Regions from separate parts of the Roseateles cavernae genome, predicted to be linked through region 1. Evidence: predicted binding sites of a transcription regulator. Region 1 holds the regulator's gene; each other region holds the start of a gene.
What was found. Region 1 encodes LexA, which represses DNA repair genes until DNA is damaged. Its sites were predicted from a motif close to ACTGTATNNNNATACAGT; they were not measured.
Positions count from the first base shown of each region.

Region 2: a site for LexA is predicted at 2,491-2,508, ahead of imuA (translesion DNA synthesis-associated protein ImuA). Genes of this name have one in related genera too.
Region 3: a site for LexA is predicted at 4,528-4,545, ahead of recA (recombinase RecA). Genes of this name have one in related genera too.

Region 1 covers NZ_JBDPLH010000009.1:145,938-152,501, reverse strand. The annotation lists tRNA gene ABGI63_RS20705 (tRNA-Ala) at 1-1, shown strand, start outside; tRNA gene ABGI63_RS20700 (tRNA-Glu) at 69-144, shown strand; tRNA gene ABGI63_RS20695 (tRNA-Asp) at 224-300, shown strand; gene lexA (transcriptional repressor LexA) at 410-1,120, opposite strand; gene ABGI63_RS20685 (asparaginase) at 1,197-2,135, shown strand; gene ABGI63_RS20680 (organic hydroperoxide resistance protein) at 2,181-2,606, opposite strand; gene ABGI63_RS20675 (MarR family winged helix-turn-helix transcriptional regulator) at 2,621-3,115, opposite strand; gene ABGI63_RS20670 (DUF1304 domain-containing protein) at 3,182-3,535, shown strand; gene ABGI63_RS20665 (ABC-F family ATP-binding cassette domain-containing protein) at 3,549-5,537, opposite strand; gene prmB (50S ribosomal protein L3 N(5)-glutamine methyltransferase) at 5,534-6,412, opposite strand; gene dapE (succinyl-diaminopimelate desuccinylase) at 6,409-6,564, opposite strand, start outside.
Region 2 covers NZ_JBDPLH010000002.1:442,287-448,850, reverse strand. The annotation lists gene ABGI63_RS08945 (HipA domain-containing protein) at 1-1,251, opposite strand, end outside; gene ABGI63_RS08940 (helix-turn-helix domain-containing protein) at 1,248-1,619, opposite strand; gene ABGI63_RS08935 (GNAT family N-acetyltransferase) at 1,740-2,330, opposite strand; gene imuA (translesion DNA synthesis-associated protein ImuA) at 2,530-3,288, shown strand; gene ABGI63_RS08925 (Y-family DNA polymerase) at 3,245-4,564, shown strand; gene ABGI63_RS08920 (error-prone DNA polymerase) at 4,561-6,564, shown strand, end outside.
Region 3 covers NZ_JBDPLH010000001.1:1,018,113-1,024,676, reverse strand. The annotation lists gene mrdA (penicillin-binding protein 2) at 1-1,119, shown strand, start outside; gene rodA (rod shape-determining protein RodA) at 1,116-2,270, shown strand; gene ABGI63_RS04895 (sensor histidine kinase) at 2,257-3,762, opposite strand; gene ABGI63_RS04890 (response regulator) at 3,777-4,448, opposite strand; gene recA (recombinase RecA) at 4,584-5,624, shown strand; gene recX (recombination regulator RecX) at 5,671-6,153, shown strand; gene ABGI63_RS04875 (DUF2889 domain-containing protein) at 6,277-6,564, shown strand, end outside.

The DNA of each region.
Region 1 (6,564 bases):
AAGTCACTTCAGGGTGGCGGTGGCGCGCGGCTCGGGCAGCAAGGTAGAAGAAGTAAATAGAAGGTTTAGTCCCCTTCGTCTAGAGGCCTAGGACACCACCCTTTCACGGTGACTACAGGGGTTCGAATCCCCTAGGGGACGCCAAGTTTGATAAGGCTTGGTAGTTTTGGAAGCGCATGCTTCGAGAAACTACAGAACTTATCTGATATTCGCAAGAGTATCTGGAGTGGTAGTTCAGTTGGTTAGAATACCGGCCTGTCACGCCGGGGGTCGCGGGTTCGAGTCCCGTCCACTCCGCCAACATTTGAAGCCCTGGAAGCGCAAGCATCCAGGGTTTTTTCTTATGCGCCGAGACATATCAAATGTTTGCAGAGACTTCATCCCTGCAAACCTGATTGCGGCCGCAGTATCAGAAGGCCATTTGCCCGCGAATCAGACCGACGGCCAGACCTTCCAGTGCAAAGCTTTCATCGCCGGCCGCGACCAGGATGGGTTCGAAGTCAGGGTTCTCGGCCAGCAGCTCGATGCCGCCGCTGCGACTGCGTTTGAAGCGCTTGACGGTGACCTCATCACCCAGCCGTGCGACGACGATCTGCCCATTCTTGGCTTCGCTGGCCTTCTGCACCGCCAACAGATCGCCGTCCATGATGCCGACGTCCTTCATGCTCATGCCGCGCACCTTCAGCAGGAAATCGGGTCGGCGCGCGAACATGCCGCTCTCGACCGTGTAGCTCTGCTCGATATGCTCCTGCGCGAGGATGGGATGGCCGGCCGCAACGCGCCCGACCAGGGGCAGGGTGAGCTGCGACAGATTCGGAATCGGCAGCGAGAACTGGAAGTCCTCACGGGCGCGGCGCTCCTGATGCATGGCTTTCAAGGTGTCCGACTTCAGCCGGATGCCGCGCGAGGTGCCGCCGACCAGTTCGATCACCCCCTTGCGCGCCAAGGCCTGCAGATGCTCCTCGGCCGCATTGGCCGAGCGGAAACCCAGCTCGTTGGCGATCTCGGCGCGGGTCGGAGGGGCTCCGGTCTGCTCGATGGCCTGGCGCACCAAGTCAAGGATCTGCTGCTGGCGTGCCGTCAATTTGACGGTGGAAACACTGGGGCTGATATCGTCCATGCTGGGCTCGCAGACATCTGGGAAAGATGCGCCTGAGTATATATCCAGTAACTGTTCATTCATCCAGGAAGTGACCGTGGTCAGCAAGAACAAGCCTCTTATCGTGATCCTGGGCACCGGCGGCACGATTGCCGGCCAGGCCCGCACGGCGTCCGACAACGTCGGCTACACCGCCGCCCAGCTGGGCGTGGACGATCTGGTCTCGGCCGTGCCGCCGCTGGCGCAGCGCGCGCTGGAGGCCGAGCAAGTGGCCCAGCTCGACAGCAAGGACATGGACTTCGCCACCTGGCAGCGGCTGGCCGAGCGCGTGGCCCACCATCTGGCACGCGAGGAGGTGGCCGGGATTGTGATCACCCATGGCACCGATACCTTGGAAGAGACGGCTTATTTCCTGCACCGCGTGCTGGCGCCGCGCAAGCCGGTGGTGTTGACCGCCGCGATGCGACCGGCCACGGCCTTGCAGACCGATGGGCCGCAGAACCTGCTCGATGCCGTCAGCGTTGCCAGCGATGAAGGTGCGCAAGGGGTGCTCACCGTGTTTGCGGGCGCTGTTCATGGGCCCGAGCAGATCCGCAAGGTGCACAGCTACAAGGTCGATGCCTTTGCTTCCAGTGATGGCGGCCTGGTCGCCGTCGTGGAGGAGGGCGTGCTGCGCCCCTTGGGTGCGTGGCCGGCAGCGGAGGGCGTCGTCGGTCTGGCGCGTATCGGCAAGCCCGCTGCGGCCTGGCCGCGCGTGCAGATCGTGTTGAACCATGTCGGCGCCGACGGCGCGCTCGTGCAGGCCTTGCTGGCCCAGGGGGTCGACGGCCTGGTGGTGGCCGGCACCGGCAATGGCACGCTGTCGCTGTCGCTGGAGCAGGCCTTGCGCAGTGCCCAGCAGCAGGGCGTCAGGATCCTGCGCAGCAGCCGCTGCGATGCCGGTCCGGTCACGCCCTCGGCTGATGCTTTGCCCAGCGCCGGCGCGCTGAGCCCGGTCAAGGCGCGTATCGAACTCTTGCTCGAATTGCTGGCCTGAAACGACAACAGGGGCCGCAGCCCCTGTCTGGCTCGGCCAAGGTCCTTAGACGATGGTCAGGCTCACATCGATATTGCCGCGCGTGGCGTTCGAGTAAGGGCAGACCTGGTGGGCGGCGGCCACCAGGGCCTCGGCCTGGCTGCGCTCCAGACCCGGCAGGCTGATCTTCATCGCGACCTGGATGCCGAAGCCGGCGGGAATCGGGCCGATGCCCACTTCCGAGGTGATGGACACATCGGCCGGCACGGCGATCTTGATCTTGCCGGCCACGGCCTTCATCGCGCCGATGAAGCAGGCCGAATAACCGGCGGCGAACATCTGCTCGGGGTTGGTGCCCGAGCCACCGGCGCCGCCGAGTTCCTTGGGCGTGCTCAGCGTGACGCTCAGAGCGCCGTCGGACGAGGAGGCCTTGCCTTCACGGCCGCCGGTGGCGGTGGCGGTGGCGGTGTAGAGAACTTTGTCGAGTGCCATGGTGTTTCTTCCTATCAGGAGTGGTGGGTGGGCGAAGAAAGGTCGGCGCTGGAGAGCTGCTTGCGCAGCTCATGCAGGCGCCGGGTCAGGGAGACGAGTTCATCCAGCGAGCAGGCGCTGGCGCAGGCGAGCTGGGGCGGAATGTTCAGGGCCTGCGCCTTCAGCGCGCGGCCGGCATCGCTGAGGAAAATGTCGACGCGGCGCTCGTCGTCCTGGGCGCGGCGGCGGGTGATCAGCGCGCCAGTCTCCAGGCGTTTGAGCAAGGGCGTCAGGGTGCCGGAGTCCAGCGAGAGGCGCTGGCCCAGGGTGGAAACGCTGATGCCGTCTGCCTCCCAAAGCACCAACATCACCAGGTATTGAGGGTAGGTCAGGCCCATGGGCTCCAGCAGGGGCTTGTAGAGCTTGGTCATGGCCAGCGAGCTGGCGTACAGCGCAAAGCACAGCTGCTGGTCCAGCTGCAGCCATTGCTCGGCTTGGCTCGGTGCTGCGGTGGTCTTGTGGCGTGGCATGGGTGATAATGTATTCCGCAATTAAATTGCACACAACTTAAATGGTTATTCAAGCTAGGGGATGAGATGACGATGTTGGCAAACCTGCTGGTGGCCCTGGTGGCCGCCCTGCATCTGTATTTTCTGGTGCTGGAGATGTTCTTCTGGACCAAGCCGCTGGGCCGCAAGGTCTTCAGACTGACGCCCGAGTTCGCCGAGGCGAGCAAGACCCTGGCCGCCAACCAGGGCCTCTACAACGGCTTTCTGAGTGCGGGCCTGCTCTGGGGCCTGGTGGCCGGCAACACCGCGAACCAGCTCTTCTTCCTGGGCTGCGTCGTGGCTGCGGGCGTCTATGGCGCCGCCACCGTCGGCAAGAAGATCCTGTTCGTGCAGGCCTTGCCGGCGGCGCTGGCGATCGCTGCCGTGCTGGCCGCGCGCTGAGAGGGGAGAAGACTCAGGCGGCGGCCTGAATCGCGTCGACCTGGGCGCTCAGCTCCAGCCAGCGCAGCTCGGCAGCCTCCAACTCATCATGGATGGTTTTCAGCCGCTTGCCGAGCTCGGCGATCTGGGCCGGCGTGGTGCTGCCGGCCGCCAGCTGGGCTTCCAGCGCCGTGCGCTCATCGGCCAGCTTGTTGAGCTTGGCGTCGATGCCTTCCATTTCCTTGCGCATCGGTTTGGTCTGCTCGGCCAGGCGTTGGCGGGCCTGGCCGCTGGCCTTGCGGTCCTCGCGAGCTGCAATGCTTGCGGGAGCGGGGGCCGCCGCGACCACCGGTACCGGCGCTGAGGCCGCAGCGGCGGGCAGCTTGGCTGCCTTCTTGGCCGCTTCTTTGGCAGCCTTTGCGGCTTCCTTGGACTGGTCCAGCAACCACTTCTGGTAGTCGTCCAGATCGCCGTCGAACGGGCCGACCACGCCCTTGCTGACCAGCCAGAACTCGTCGCAGACCTCGCGCAGCAGCGCGCGGTCATGGCTGACCAGCATCACCGTGCCCTCGAACTCGTTGAGTGCCATCGACAGCGCCTCGCGGGTGTTCAGGTCCAGATGGTTGGTCGGCTCGTCCAGCAACAGCAGATTGGGGCGCTGCCAGACCAGCATCGCCAGCACCAGCCGCGCCTTCTCACCGCCCGACAGGCTGCCGACCTGCTGGTTGACCATCTCGCCGACGAAACGGAACTGGCCCAGGAAGTCGCGCAGCTCCTGCTCGCGCGCGCTCGGACTGACCTCCTTGGCCAAGCGCACCATATGCGACAGCGGACCCTCTTCGGGCCGCAGCACGTCCATTTCCTGCTGGGCAAAGTAGCCGATCGACAGGCCCTTGCCCTCGGTGATCTTGCCGTCCATCGCGCGCTGCATGCGCGCCACCGTCTTCACCACGGTGGACTTGCCCTGGCCGTTGGCACCCAGGATGCCGATGCGCTGGCCGGCCAGCACCGAGCGGTTGATGCCGCGCACGATGATGTTCTCGACGCCGTCGACCTCGTAGCCGCAGGCCACCTCGTCGAACATCAGCATCGGGTTGGGCAGGCTGACCGGCTCGCGGAACTCGAAGCTGAAGTCGGCCGAGGCCAGCACCGGCGCCAGCTTCTCCATGCGCTCCAGCGCCTTGACCCGGCTTTGCGCCTGCTTGGCCTTGCTGGCCTTGGCCTTGAAGCGGTCGATGAACTTCTGCAGGTGGGCGATGCGGTCCTGCTGCTTGCCGAAAGCGGCCTGCTGCAAGACCATGCGCTCGGCCCGCATCGACTCGAAGGCCGTGTAGTTGCCGCCGTAGCGCATCAGCTTGGCCTCGTCCAGATGCAGGGTCACCTTGGTGATCGCATCGAGGAACTCGCGGTCATGGCTGATGATGATCAGCGTGCCTTCATAGCGTTGCAGCCAGGCCTCCAGCCAGACCAGGGCATCCAGGTCCAGGTGGTTGGTCGGCTCGTCCAGCAGCATCAGATCGGCCGGGCACATCAGCGCGCGGGCCAGCTGCAAGCGCATGCGCCAGCCGCCCGAGAAACTGTTGACCGGCGCGTCGACCTGTTCGCCCTTGAAGCCCAGGCCCATCAGCAGCGCTTGCGCGCGCGGCTTGGCATCAAAGGCACCGGCATCCATCAACAGCGCATGGGCGTCGGCCATCGCATGACCGTCCTCGGCCGCCTCCGCATCGGCCAGCGCCTGGCGCGCCGCCATCAGGCGGATGTCGCCTTCCAGCACATAGTCGGTGGCCGGCATCTCGGTCTCGGGCATGTTCTGCGCGACCTCGCCGACGGCCCATTGGCGCGGGATGTCGACCTCGCCCTTGTCGCTTTGCAGGCGGTCGGTCAGCAGCGCAAACAGGCTGGACTTGCCGGCGCCGTTGCGGCCGACCAGGCCGATCTTCTCGCCCGGTTGCAAGGTGACGCTGGCGTCATCGAGAACGATCTTGGTGCCGCGACGCAGCGTGATATTGCGCAGCGTGATCATGATGCGGCCAGGCCTTGGGTCAATGCTTCTTGGGTAATCAACAACACTTGCTCTTCTCCGGCCGATGTCTCCATCCAGGCCACTTCCAACTGCGGGAATGCCGCCTCAAAAAACTCGCGCTCGTTGCCGATCTCCAGCACCAGCACGCCGTGCTCGCTTAGATGGCCGGGCGCGTCGGCCAGCAGCTGACGCACAAAGTCCATGCCGTCGGCACCGCCCGCCAGCGCCAGCGCGGGCTCGGCACGGTATTCGGCGGGCAGCTTGGCCATAGAGGCGCTGTTGACGTAAGGCGGGTTGCACAGAATCAGGTCGTAGCGGCCATCGGCCGGCTTCAAGCCATCGCCCTGCAACAATCGGATGCGCTCCTGCAGGCCGTGCTTGTCGACATTGATGCGGGCAACTTCCAGCGCCTCGGTGCTCAGGTCGATCGCATCGACGCTCACCTCCGGCCAGGCCAGCGCGGCCAGCACGGCCAGGCTGCCGTTGCCCGTGCACAGATCCAGCACGCGTGTCGTCTGGTCCGACAACCAGGCATCGATGCTGGCGTCGGCGATCAGCTCGGCGATGAAGCTGCGCGGCACGATGGCGCGCTCGTCAACGTAGAAGGGCACGCCCTGCAGCCAGGCTTCGCGGGTCAGGTAGGCGGCTGGCTTGCGGCTGGCGATGCGCTCGGCCACCAGGGTGTCGATCTCGGCCAACTGCGCCGGGCTCAGCGCCTGTTCGGCATGCGCGTCGAGCGAATCCAGCGGCAGCGTGAGGTGCCACAGCACCAGCCAGGCGGCTTCATCAAAGGCATTGTTCGTGCCATGCCCAAAAGAAACGCCCGCCTCGGTCAGGCGGGCGGCTTGGGCCTCGATACAGGCGATCAGGTTCACAGCAGCAGGTTCTCCAGCGTGCGTCGGTAGACATTCTTCAGCGGCTCGACGCAATCGGCCGGCACATACTCGTCGATCTTGTGGATGCTGGCGTTGATGGGGCCGAACTCCAGCACCTGGGGGCAGATCTTGGCGATGAAGCGGCCGTCCGA
Region 2 (6,564 bases), on a different contig from region 1:
CAGACCGTCATGGGCATCACGGAGCAGCCGAGGCAAGATTCCGCTCAAGGCCCTGAGGCGTGCGGCGAGGTGCCGGGGTGCGAGCCGGCACTGCGCGGCCATGCTGGCCCATTCGAACGGCGTGAGTTCCTCGGGGCTGAAGGCGTCGCCGATACCCATGGCAAAGCTGGTACTCATATGCTCGTGGGCAACAGCTTCGACGTCGACGAGGTCGTAGGCAGGCGCGAGGGTGAGCAGACCGGCCTGTGGACCCACGAAGAACGACCAGTTTTTTCCATGGGCGTCGGAGTTGCCGATCAGGACATTGAAGAGCAGGCGGTCCAGCAACTGCGTGCGCATGGCCAAGGGTGCGGGGCTGAGGTCGGCGAGACCGAAGAGGCCGGGCAAGGTTGCGCCGTCGCGCAGGTGCCTCACGGCGTCCTGGTCGCCGTAGGCGCGTTCGTACTTGAGCTCGGGAGCCAGCCCCAAGGCCTGGCAGGCGTCGATGATGTGCAGGCGCTCGATGCCACCGTCGCCGCTGCGCCGCCGATCGAACCGTTCGACAAGCAGGACCGGCTCGGGGACATGCAACAGCCGGGTCCTGGCCGTCGCTATGCCGGCTGCGGCGGCCAGCCGCATGCAGCTGTGCTCGATGGCCGGCAACTCAGCCAAGCGGGCATTGGCGGGCGCGGGCTTGAGGATGACGGTGGAGGCGATGCCGTCGCCATTGGCAAGAAAGAGCTTGCCGCCGTCCTCATAGACGGCGATCTTGTCCTGCAGGCCGGCGATGGAGAGGCGCACCTTGCCGTCCCAGATGGAGAATGGTTGCTCGGGGCGACTGCGGATGCGCTCGCTCAGCTCGGCGAGCGGCAGGGGGCGAAGAGCTGGTGCTGCGGGCGATGGCGTGTCATCGAGCAGCGTCACGCGCAGGGCGCCCGTGGTCTCGGCGCCGAGGGCCGCGAGCAGCCCGGCCAGATTGCCACGCGCGAGGCCGTTGGCCTGGGCGGCGACTTCGAGCGCCTGGCCTTCAGGCAGCAGATTCTGGAAGAAGGCGCGGGCGATGGCCGAGCGCGTCTGCACCGGCAGTTCGCCAAAGGCAGGGGTGCCCGCAGCATGGGCGGCGGTGAACAGCGGCATCTGCGGACTCAGCGGAAAACTGCGAGGCCCTTGCTGCCAAGCCTCGGCGTAGCTGAAGTCGAACAGATTGCTCGGCCCGTCGTGGGACAGCGTGCCGACGCGATCATGACCTGCCCAGATGGCGAGCTGGATCATGCGGTGTGCCCGCGTTCACGCGCCGGTTTCGCGGGGTCCGATGCGTCAGCGCTGGGGCCGCCCCAGGAGCCCGGTTCGGTTTTCCGCAGGGCCTGCAAGGCCGTGGCGGCCTCGAATTGCGCCGCGAGGGGCGTGGCGAACACGGCCACGCCGAGCTCTCGCGCCACGCGCAAGGCGGTGCCGAGCGCGACGGTGCCCGTACCTCCCTCAAGGGAACCTAGCGTCGCCTTGCTGATTCCCAGGGCCTGGGCGGCGGCTTCCAGGCTGATACCCGCGGCGGTGCGCGCGGCGCGCACCGCCTGCCCGAATGCAGCGGCATCGCGGATCAGCGGGTCTGGAAAGGGCTCGGCCACCACTTTGCGCATCATTTCTCCTGCTTTGACAGGACTATAAGCGCTGCTTGCGCTTTACATGCGTTTTCGGATGGTTTGGCAGGTGGTTTGAGATGTTTCTGGCTGATGTCTCCAAAACACCTACCTTGGCAGGCGCTAAGCCCCGAACGGCGTCGGCTCCGGCGGCGTCTTCGGCAGCGTGGCCCAGCGCGCCGCCGTGATCTCGTAGACCAGGCTGGGCGCCTGGCCCGGCACATCGGCCAGCGAGCCCTTCAGCAGCATGCCGATGCGCTCCAGCGTCTTGCGCGAGGGGGTGTTGGCCGGCTGCACCACCGCCTGCACGGCGGGGGCATGCAGGATGTCGAAGGCCTGGGCCAGCGCTGCCTGGGCCATCTCCGAGGCATAGCCGCGACCCCAGGCATGGGGCCGGAAACGGAAATACAGATAAAGGCCCGGCTGGCCGCCGATAGGCCTGTTCATGATGCCGCCGCAGCCCAGCAACTGCTCCGGGTGCTCGCGCTCGGCAATCACCCAGTAGCCGAAGCCCTGGCTCTGCCAGTGAGCCAGCCAGCCTTGCAGCAAGCTGGCAGCGGCCTCGGCGGAGTGCAGCGGGCCGCCAGGGCTGAAGCGGTTGGTGACCGGATCGGCATGCAGGCCGTAGATCTCGTCCAGGTCCTGTTCGCGAGGGGCTCGCAGCAGCAGGCGAGCCGTTTCCAGCGGCATCGACATCTCTTCTCGCGAACTCATGAGCGGCAACCTCCCGATACGCGCCGATACAAGTCGGCGCACCCCAGGGTTTTAACCGATATGACGAGGCCGGCGCGGGTTGTTACCCCCTTGCTCGAGCGGTCGCAGCACGGCGAGGCCAAAAACTGCACACCGCAGCCGCTACATCTGTCGGCCATATACTGTATAAACATACAGTTATTGAATCATTGCAGTCCCCATGCACGCCCCCCTCTCCCTGCTCGAAGGCCCGCTGCGCCAGTCGCTCTGGCGCGGCTCCGAGCTGGCCCATGGCAGCAGCCCGGGCCTGCCCAGCGGCTTCGCCGCGCTGGACGCCGCCCTGCCCGGCGGCGGTTGGCCGGGCCGCAGCCTCAGCGAGATCCTGCAGCCGCGCCCGGGGGTCTGCGAGTTCCGGCTGCTGGGTCCGGCACTGGCGGCGGCCCAGGCCGGCGGGCGCAGCCTGCTACTAATCAACCCGCCCTTCACACCGCATCTGCCCGGCCTGGCGGCCTGGGGCCTGAACAGCCGGCAGCTCGTCTGGCTGGCCCCCGCCACGCCGATCCAGATCCTGTGGACGCTGGAGCAGGTGCTGAAGGCCAATGCCGCCGGCGCCGTGCTGGCCTGGCTGCCGGCCTCGACGCGGCCCGAGCAGTTGCGTCGGCTGCAGGCCTGCGCACTAGGGGCACAGGCGCCCTGCTTTGTGTTCCGGCCCGAGCAGGCGGCGGCGCAGTCCTCGGCCGCGCCACTGCGCCTCGTGCTGCAGCCCCAGGAAGCCTGGGGCCTGGAGCTGCGCCTGATCAAGCGCCGCGGCCCGGCGCTGGCGGCGCCGCTGCGCCTGCAGGCCGTGCCGCCGGCGCTGGCCCCGGTGCTGGCGGCACGGCTGCTGCAGGCCTCGCGGCCGGCCCCGCTGACCCCACCCACGCCGGAGTTGCGCGATGCATTGGCTCGCCCTGCTCGCATCGTCGCCCTCGGCGCCTGAGGGCCCGTCCACCGAGGCGGATCTGCGCGCCCTGGGCTGGTGGGCGCTGCAGTTCACGCCCCGGGTGGCGCGGCTGGAGGAGGCCGTGGTGCTGGAGGTCGGCGCCAGCCTGCGCCTGTTCGGCGGCGCGCAGCGCCTGCACCGGCGGCTGTGGCGCGAGGCTAGGGATCTGGGCCTGGCCGGCATGGCCTGGGCGCCGACCAGCCTGGGTGCGCTGGCGCTGGCGCGTGTCGGTCAGCACGACGGCCTGAGCAGGCCGCTGGACGAGTTGCTGGACGCCCTGCCGCTGGGCACGCTGAGCGCCGCCCGCGCCCATGAGGCCATGCTGCTGCGCCTGGGTTGCCGGCGCCTGGGCCAGCTGCGCGCGCTGCCGCGCCGCGCCGTCGGCCGGCGCTTCGGCGACGGCCTGCTGCTGGCCCTGGATCGCGCCTACGGCCACAGCCACGAGGCCCACACCTGGCTGCAGGCGCCGGAGCGTTTCGAGGCGCGACTGGAACTGCCCTTTCGCATCGAACACGCCCCGGCCCTGGTGCATTACGCCGAGGTCCTGCTGCGCCAGCTGTGCGGCTGGCTGGCCGCACGCCAGGCCGGCATCAAGCAGCTGACCCTGGCCTGGCAGCACGATGCGATGCGCGGCCGCGATGTGGTGCTGGACGGCGCGCTGCAGTTCGGCACCGCCGACCCCAGCCGCGATCTGCGCCACCTGAGCCGGCTGCTGGCCGAGCATCTGGCGCGGCTGGAGCTGGCCGCGCCGGTCGGCGAGCTGAGCCTGCGCGCCGATGAGGTGATGCTGCGTCCCGAGCAGGCGGCCAGCCTGCTGCCCCTCTCTTCCGGTTCCGGACCCGACGAGGCCACCGAGCCGCTGCCGCGCCTGTTGGAGCGCCTGGCTGTGCGTCTGGGGCCGGAGCGGGTGCGCGCCGGCCAGTTGCAGGAAGACCACCGGCTGGAATGCATGCAGCGCTGGGAGCCCTGGCCCGGCCCGGTGCGCCCCGCAGCAGCGCGCGTGCCGCTGCTGCCACAGCCCGCCTGGCTGCTGGAGCCGCCGCAGCGGCTGGAGGTGCGCGCCAGCCAGCCGCGCCATCTGGGCGAACCGCTGCAGCTGCTGACCCGACCGCAGCGCATCGAAGGCGGTTGGTGGCAGCAAGGCGCGGGGCCGGGCGTGGTGCAGCGCGACTATGTGCTGGCGCTGAGTCCGCAGGCCGGGCTCTTGTGGATCTACCAGCAACGGCTCTCCAAGGTCGAGGCTGGCTGGTTTCTGCATGGGGTTTTCGCATGATCCCTGACTACGCCGAGCTGCACTGCCTCAGCAATTTCAGTTTTCTGCGCGGCGCCTCCAACCCCGAGGAGCTGGTCGAGCGCGCGCACCGGCTCGGCTACGCCGGCATCGCGATCACCGACGAATGCTCGCTGGCCGGCGTGGTGCGGGCCTATACCCAGCTCAAGCGCCTGCGCGAGGCCGATCCGCAGTCCGCCCTGCCCCGCTTGCTGATCGGCGCCGAGTTCCTGGTGCGCGACGACGCCGGCGGTGAACCCGACTTCAAGCTGGTGGCAATCGCCCGGCATCTGGAGGGCTACGGCAACCTCTGCCAGTTCATCACCCAGCTGCGGCGCGAGAGCGCGAGCAAGGGCCAGTACCGGCTGCGCCGCGCCCAGTTGCAGCCCGGCCGGCTTGCCGGCTGCCAGCTGATCCTGCTGCCGCGTCGCGAGGCGGACGACGCGGCGCTGCTGGCGCCAGCGCTCTGGCTCTTGCGCCATCACCCGGGCCAGGCCTGGATCGGGGTCGAGCTCTTGCGCGAGATCGGCGACGAGCTGTGGCTACAGCGCCTGCGCACGGTGGCCGATACCACCGCGCTGCCGCTGCTGGCCTGCGGCGATGTGCATATGCATCTGCGCTCGCGCAAGCCGCTGCAGGATGTGATGACGGCCACCCGGCTGGCCAAGCCGGTGCGCGACTGCGGCCTGGACCTGCAGCCCAATGCCGAACGCCACCTGCGCAGCCGGCTGCGCCTGGCCCAGCTCTATCCGGCCGACCTGCTGGCGCAGACCCTGGTCTTGATGGCGGGCTGCACCTTCTCGCTGGATGAGATCCGCTACCAGTACCCCAGCGAGGTCGTGCCGGCCGGCGAGACGCCGGCCAGCCATCTGCGCCGGCTGACCTATGCGGGCATGGCGGACCGCTGGAAGGACGGCGTGCCCAAGCAATGGCGCGAGCGCATCGACTACGAGCTGGCCCTGATCGAGGACCTGCGCTACGAGCATTACTTCCTGACCGTGGCCGATATCGTCGCCCATGCGCGCAGCCTTGGCATCCTCTGCCAGGGTCGCGGCTCGGCGGCCAATAGCGTGGTCTGCTACTGCCTGAAGATCACCTCGGTCGACCCGGGCCGCAGCACCCTACTGTTCGAACGCTTCATCAGCAAGGAGCGCAACGAGCCGCCCGATATCGATGTGGACTTCGAGCATGAGCGGCGCGAGGAGGTGATCCAGTACCTCTACAGCAAGTACGGTCGCGAGCGAGCCGCGCTGGCCGCCACCGTGATCAGCTACCGCGCCAAGAGCGCGATCCGCGATGTCGGCAAGGCGCTGGGCATGGACGAAGCCTTGCTGGAGCGGCTGGCGCTGGACCACCATGGCTGGTCCGAGGAGTCGCTGCCCGATGCGCGGCTACGCCAGCTCTGCGTCGAGCTGGGCCTCGACGAGGATGGCCGGACCCTGCGCCAGCTGGTGCAGCTCTCGCGCCAGCTGATGGGCATGCCGCGCCATCTGAGCCAGCATGTCGGCGGCTTTGTGCTGACCCAGGGCCCGCTGGACCGGCTGGTGCCGATCGAGAACGCGGCGATGGACAAGCGCACGGTGATCGAATGGGACAAGGACGATCTGGACAGCGTCGGGCTGATGAAGGTGGACGTGCTCGCCCTGGGCATGCTGAGCTGCCTGCGGCGCTGCTTCGATTTCTACCGCCAGTGGCGCGGCAAGGATTACGACCTGGCCAGCATCCCCGAGGGCGACCCGCCGACCTACGAGATGATCTGCAAGGCCGACACCGTCGGCGTGTTCCAGATCGAGAGCCGCGCGCAGATGTCCATGCTGCCGCGGCTGCGGCCACAGAACTATTACGACCTGGTGGTCGAGGTGGCCATCGTGCGCCCCGGGCCCATCGAGGGCGGCATGGTCCATCCCTATCTGAAGAACCGCGCCGAGCACCGCGCCGGCCGCAAGATCGACTATCCCAAGGGCCTGGAACCGGCGCTGGAACGCACCTTCGGCGTGCCGATC
Region 3 (6,564 bases), on a different contig from region 1:
GATGCCGACAGTTGGCGCGAGCTCAACGACAACATCGACAAGCCGCTGCTGAACCGTGCGCTGCGCGGCACCTATCCGCCGGGCTCGACCTTCAAGCCGCTGATGGCGATGGCGGCGCTGACCAGCGGCAAGCGCGCGCCCGGCACCATCGTGATGGACAACCTGGTCTACAGCTTCGGCGGCCGCACCTTCGGCAGCCCGGAGGCGGACCGGCCCGGCCCCAAGGACATGCGGCTGGCCATCGTCGGCTCCAGCAATGTCTACTTCTACAGCCTGGCCAACGAGATGGGCGTGGACCTGATCCACGACGAGCTCGAACCCTTCGGCCTGGGGCGCAAGACCGAGATCGATCTGCAGGGCGAGGTGACGGGCGTGCTGCCTTCGCAGGCCTGGAAGAAGCGCTATTTCGCCCGCAGCCCGGCCAACCAGAAGTGGTTCCCCGGCGAAACCATCTCGCTGGGCATCGGCCAGGGCTACAACAGCTTCACGATACTGCAGCTGGCCACCGCCTATGCCACCGTGGCCACCAGCGGCCAGCGCTACAAGCCGCGCCTGGTGCGCGAGATCGAGGACGTGGTCAAGCACGAGCAGCGCCGCGTCGCCAGCGCCGCGCTGGAGCCGCTGCCGCTCAAGCCCGCCGATGCCGAGGTGATACGCAATGCGATGCATGGCGTGACGATGGAAGGCACCTCGCGCGCCGTCTTCATGGGAGCGCCCTACACCAGCGGCGGCAAGACCGGCACGGCCCAGGCCGTGGGCCTGCGCGCCGGCGAAAAATACAGCAGCATCAAGGCCGATGAGCGCAAGCGCGACCATTCGCTCTATGTCGCCTTCGCGCCGGTCGAGGCCCCGACCGTCGCGCTGGCGCTGATTGTCGAGAACGCCGGCTGGGGTTCGACCGCCGCCGCGCCGATTGCGCGCCGCGTCTTCGACTTCCTGCTGCAAGGCGTCTACCCCAGCGAGGAAGACATTGCACTGACACAGCAAGGCCTGACCAAGGCGCCGGTCGGTGCGCCGCGCCCCATCACGGCCGTGCCGCTGCCGGGTCAGGCGGCCGCGTCGGCACCTGCGCCGGCCGTATCAGCGGCCACATCAGCCGCCTCGGGAGTCCGCCGATGAGTCATGTCTTCAGCAAGCCCTCGCTGCTCAGCCGCCTGCGGCCCTGGGTCAGCGGCTTTGACGGACCGCTGCTGCTGATCCTGGCCTGGCTGGCGGGCCTGGGCCTGATGTGCATGTACTCGGCCGGCTTCGACCATGGCACGCGCTTCGTCGACCACGCCCGCAATATGGCACTGGCGGCGGCCATCATGTTTGTCGTCGCCCAGGTGCCGCCGCAGCGGCTGATGGCGCTGGCGATCCCGCTGTACACGGTGGGCATTGCGCTGCTGGTGGCGACGGCGCTGTTCGGCATCAGCAAGAAGGGCGCGACGCGCTGGCTCAATATCGGCATCGTGATCCAGCCCTCGGAGCTGCTGAAGATCGCCACGCCGCTGATGCTGGCCTGGTGGTTCCAGCGGCGCGAGGGCCAGCTGCGCACGGCCGACTTCGTCATCGCGCTGCTGATGCTGGCCGTGCCGGTGGGCCTGGTGGCGCGCCAGCCCGATCTGGGCACCTCGATCCTGGTGTTCGCGGCGGGTTTTTATGTGCTGTTCTTCGCCGGCTTCAGCTGGCGCATCATCCTGCCGGCCGTCGCCGCCGGCGCGATCGCGATCACGACCCTGGTGCTCAGCGAGGACCAGATCTGCCAGCCCGATGTCGAGTGGCCGGTGCTGCGCGAGTATCAGAAGCACCGCGTCTGCACCCTGCTCGATCCGCACAAGGACCCGCTCGGCAAGGGCTTCCACATCATCCAGGGTGAGATCGCGATCGGCTCGGGCGGGCTGACCGGCAAAGGCTTCATGAAGGGCACGCAAACCCATCTGGAGTTCATCCCGGAGCGCACCACCGACTTCATCTTCGCCGCCTACGGCGAGGAGTTCGGTCTGGTCGGCGCCCTGGGCCTGCTGCTGGGATTTGCCGCGCTGATCGTGCGCGGGCTGATGATCGCGGCCGAGGCGGCCAACCCGTTCGGCCGGCTGCTGGCCGGCGCCATCACGCTGAGCTTCTTCACCTATGTGTTCGTCAATATGGGCATGGTCAGCGGCATCCTGCCGGTGGTCGGCGTGCCCCTGCCCTTCATCAGCTATGGCGGCACGGCGATGGTGATGCTGGGCCTGAGCCTGGGCATCCTGATGTCGATCGCGAAGAGCCGGCGCTTCATGTCGCGCTGAGCGCGTCGCGGCCCGGATGGGCCGCGAAACGCACGGTGAAGCGTGCGCCAGGCCCCTGGCCATCCTCCTGCGCCTGGCCGGACCGCAGCTCGCGGGTCTCGTCCAGCGTGATCTCGGCCTCATGCTGCTGGACGATCTCACGCACGATGGCCAGGCCCAGGCCCGAGCCGTCGACATTGGTGCCCAGCGCCCGGTAGAAGGGCTGGAACACCTGCTCGCGCTCCGACGCCGGAATGCCCGGCCCCGAGTCCTCGACCTGCAGCACCGTGACCTGGCCGAACGGGTCTTCGACGACGCGCACCGTCACCGTGCCATGCGGCGGCGTGTAGAGCAGGGCGTTGTCGACCAGATTGCGGATCAGCTCGCGAATCAGCAACGGATGGCCGTTGATGCGCAGCGCGCTGTGCTCGTCGTCCGGCCCCTCGAAGCCGAGGTCGATGCGCTTGTCCATCGCGCGCGGCACGAAGTCGCGCACCGTCTCCATCGCCAGCTCGGACAGATTGACCTCGCTGCGTCGCGCCGCATGCTCCTTGTCCTCGGCGCGGGCCATCGCGAGCAGCTGGTTGACCATATGGGCGGCGCGCTGGCTGGACAGGGCAATCTGCTGCAGCGAGCGGCGCAGCTCGGCCGGCTCGCTGCGGCCCTCGTCGATCTCGCGCTGCGCGAACTCGGCCTGGGTGCGCAGGCCGGCCAGCGGCGTCTTCAGCTGATGGGCGGCATCGGCCAGGAAGTGCTTCTGCGCGCCGATCGACTGGTCGAGCCGGCCCAGCAAATCATTGATCGCGCGCACCAGCGGTGCGACCTCGTCGGGGATGCGGCGCTCGTCGATCGGGCTCAGGTCCGAGCTCTCGCGCGAGCGGATGCGGCGCTGCAGATCGTTCAGCGGCGCGATGCCACGCGCCAGCGCCAGCCACACCAGCAGCACCGCCAGCGGCAGTATCACGAACTGCGGCAGTATCACGCCCTTGATGATCTCGTTGGTCAGGCGCGCACGCTTGCCCGGGGTCTCGGCCACCTGGACCAGCATGGTCTGGGTCGAGCCGGCCTGCCCCTCGGGCGCCACCCACAGATAGGCGACCCGCACCGAGTCGCTGCCGACCTCGTCATCGCGGAAATGCAGCTCCCAGGGCACGATGGGATCGTCGGCCGGCGGCACCGGCAGCTGGCGGTCACCGCTGAGGAACTCGCCGCGCAGACCCAGCACCTGGTAGTAGACCGTGTCGGCCTCGTCGGCCCGCAGCAGCGCGGCAGCCTCGGGAGACAAGGCATAGCGGGAGCGCGCGCTGCTGCCGGCGCGCGGCGTCTCCGAGGCCACCTGCAGGCCGAGATTGCGGGCCATCTCGCCGAGCTCGCGGTCGTAGGGCCGGTTGGCAATGCCCTGCGCCACCAACCAGGTCAGCGCCACGCTGATGGGCCAGATCACCAGCAGCGGGGCGAGCATCCAGTCGAGGATCTCGCCGAACAGCGAGCGTTGTTCGGTATCTCCGGCCATTCAAGTGCCTGGCTTCAGCCAGGGATTTTTTCCAGGCAGTAGCCCAGGCCGCGCACCGTGGCGATGCGGATCGGCCCCTGCTCGATCTTCTTGCGCAGGCGGTGGATATAGACCTCGATCGCGTTATTGCTGACCTCTTCGCCCCATTCGCACAGGCGCTCGACCAGCTGATCCTTGCTGACCAGACGGCCGGCGCGCTGCAGCAGCACCTCCAGCAGACTCAGCTCGCGCGCCGACAGTTCGATCATCTGGTCATTGATATAGGCCACGCGGCCGGTGGCATCGAAGCTCAGCGGGCCATGCTTGATCACGCTGGAGGCGGTGCCCAGGCCGCGCCGCGTCAGCGCACGCACGCGGGCTTCCAGCTCCTGCAAGGAGAAGGGCTTGGCCATGTAATCGTCGGCGCCCAGGTCCAGCCCCTTGACGCGCTGCTCGACGCTGTCGGCCGCCGTCAGTATCAATACCGGCATCGACGCGCCGCGTCCGCGCAGCTTGCGCAGCACCTCCAGCCCGTGCAGCTTGGGCAGGCCCAGATCCAGAATCACCAGATCGAACTCATGCGAAGCCAGCGCCGCATCGGCCTCGGTGCCCGAACCGACCTGGTCCACCGCATAGCCCGAGGCGCGCAGGGAGCGCAGCAAACCATCGGCCAGCACTTGGTCGTCTTCCGCAATCAGGATGCGCATGCTTTGTCCCCAGTCTTTACGAGCATTCTAGGGACGCCCGGCCTGCTGACATTGCATGTCAGCAGGTAGCCCCTAAACTACTGTACGAATATACAGATTGCGCCATAATGCGCGCAGCCTCAACAGGAGAAAAACATGGACGCCCCCGTCAAAGCCATCAACACCGAAAAAGCCAAGGCCCTGCAAGCCGCCCTGTCCCAGATCGAGAAGCAGTTCGGCAAGGGCTCCATCATGCGCCTGGGCGAGGGCGAGGTGATCGAGGACATCCAGGTGGTGTCGACCGGTTCGCTGGGCCTGGACATCGCACTGGGCGTCGGCGGCCTGCCGCGCGGCCGGGTGGTCGAGATCTACGGCCCGGAATCCTCGGGCAAGACGACGCTGACCCTGCAGGTCATCGCCGAGATGCAAAAGCTGAGCGGCGTCTGCGCCTTCATCGACGCCGAGCACGCGCTGGACATCCAGTACGCACAGAAGCTGGGCGTCAATCTGCAGGAACTGCTGATCAGCCAGCCGGACACCGGCGAGCAGGCGCTGGAAATCGTCGATGCGCTGGTGCGCTCCGGTTCGGTGGACCTGATCGTGGTCGACTCGGTCGCCGCGCTGACGCCCAAGGCCGAGCTGGAGGGCGAGATGGGCGATTCGCTGCCCGGCCTGCAAGCCCGGCTGATGAGTCAGGCGCTGCGCAAGCTGACCGCGACCATCAAGAAGACCAACTGCATGGTCATCTTCATCAACCAGATCCGCATGAAGATCGGCGTGATGTTCGGCAGCCCCGAGACCACCACCGGCGGCAATGCGCTGAAGTTCTACGCCTCGGTGCGCCTGGACATCCGCCGCATCGGCTCGATCAAGAAGGGTGAGGAAGTGATCGGCTCCGAGACCAAGGTCAAGGTCGTCAAGAACAAGGTGGCACCGCCGTTCAAGACCGCCGAGTTCGACATCCTCTATGGCGAGGGTATCAGCCGCGAAGGCGAGATCATCGATATGGGCGTGGTCGCCAAGGTGGTCGACAAGGCCGGCGCCTGGTATGCCTACAACGGCGAGAAGATCGGCCAGGGCAAGGACAATGCGCGCGAATTCCTGCGCGAGAACCCCGATATCGGCCGCGAGATCGAGAACAAGGTGCGCGAGTCGCTGGGCGTGCCGCTGCTGACGGTGGACGGTCCGGCCGCCTGATGCCTTGTCAGGCTGCGCCGGGTCGGGTGCCTGACGCCGGCTTGCCATGAAGCCCTTGTCCCTGAAGATGCGCGCCATCACGCTGCTGGCGCAGCGTGAGCACAGCCGCAGCGAGTTGCGCCGCAAGCTGCTGCGCATCGCGCGGGCGCAGCGCGACGCAGCCGGCGCCGAGGCGGTCGAGGCCGCAGAGATCGAGGCCGAGGTCGATGAATTGCTGGTCTGGCTGCAGGCCCAGGGCTATCTCAGCGAGGAACGCTTCGTCGAGTCACGCATCCATGCCCGCGCCCGGCGCTATGGCCATCTGCGCATCCAGCAGGAGCTGGCCCAGCATGGGCTGAGCCTGAGCGCCGACAGCCAGGCACGACTCAAGGACAGCGAGTTCGAGCGCGCGCAGGCGATCTGGCAGCGCAAGTTCGGCAGCCCGGCCGAGGACGCCAACGGCCGTGCCAAGCAGACCCGTTTTCTGCTGGCGCGGGGCTTTTCGGCCGATGTCGTGCGGCGGGTTTTGCGTGCGTCACAGACCGGCTGACAGCTTCGCGACAGGCTTGCGGCAGCGCAGCATGCTACATTGCCGGACTGTGCAAAGCCTGCTCGCAGCCACAATCGAGGCCTGCGGGCCCGTTTTTGTGCGTCCGTGTTTGTCCAGCGCCCCATGTCCTTGCTCAACCCCTCCACTGCGCGCCGTCTGCTGCACCGTCGAGCTCTCGATGTGCAGGTCTATGCGCGCGACGACGGGCTTTACGAGGTCGAGGCCACGCTGAGCGACACCAAGACACGCGATATCCCCATGGCCGGCGGCACCCGCCATGCCGGCGAACCCATCCACGACATGTTGCTGCAGCTGGTCGTCGACACCGAGTTGACGATCCACGAGGCCGGCTCGCGGACGCGCTGGATGCCCTATCCCGGCGCCTGCGACCAGCATGACGATGCCTATGCG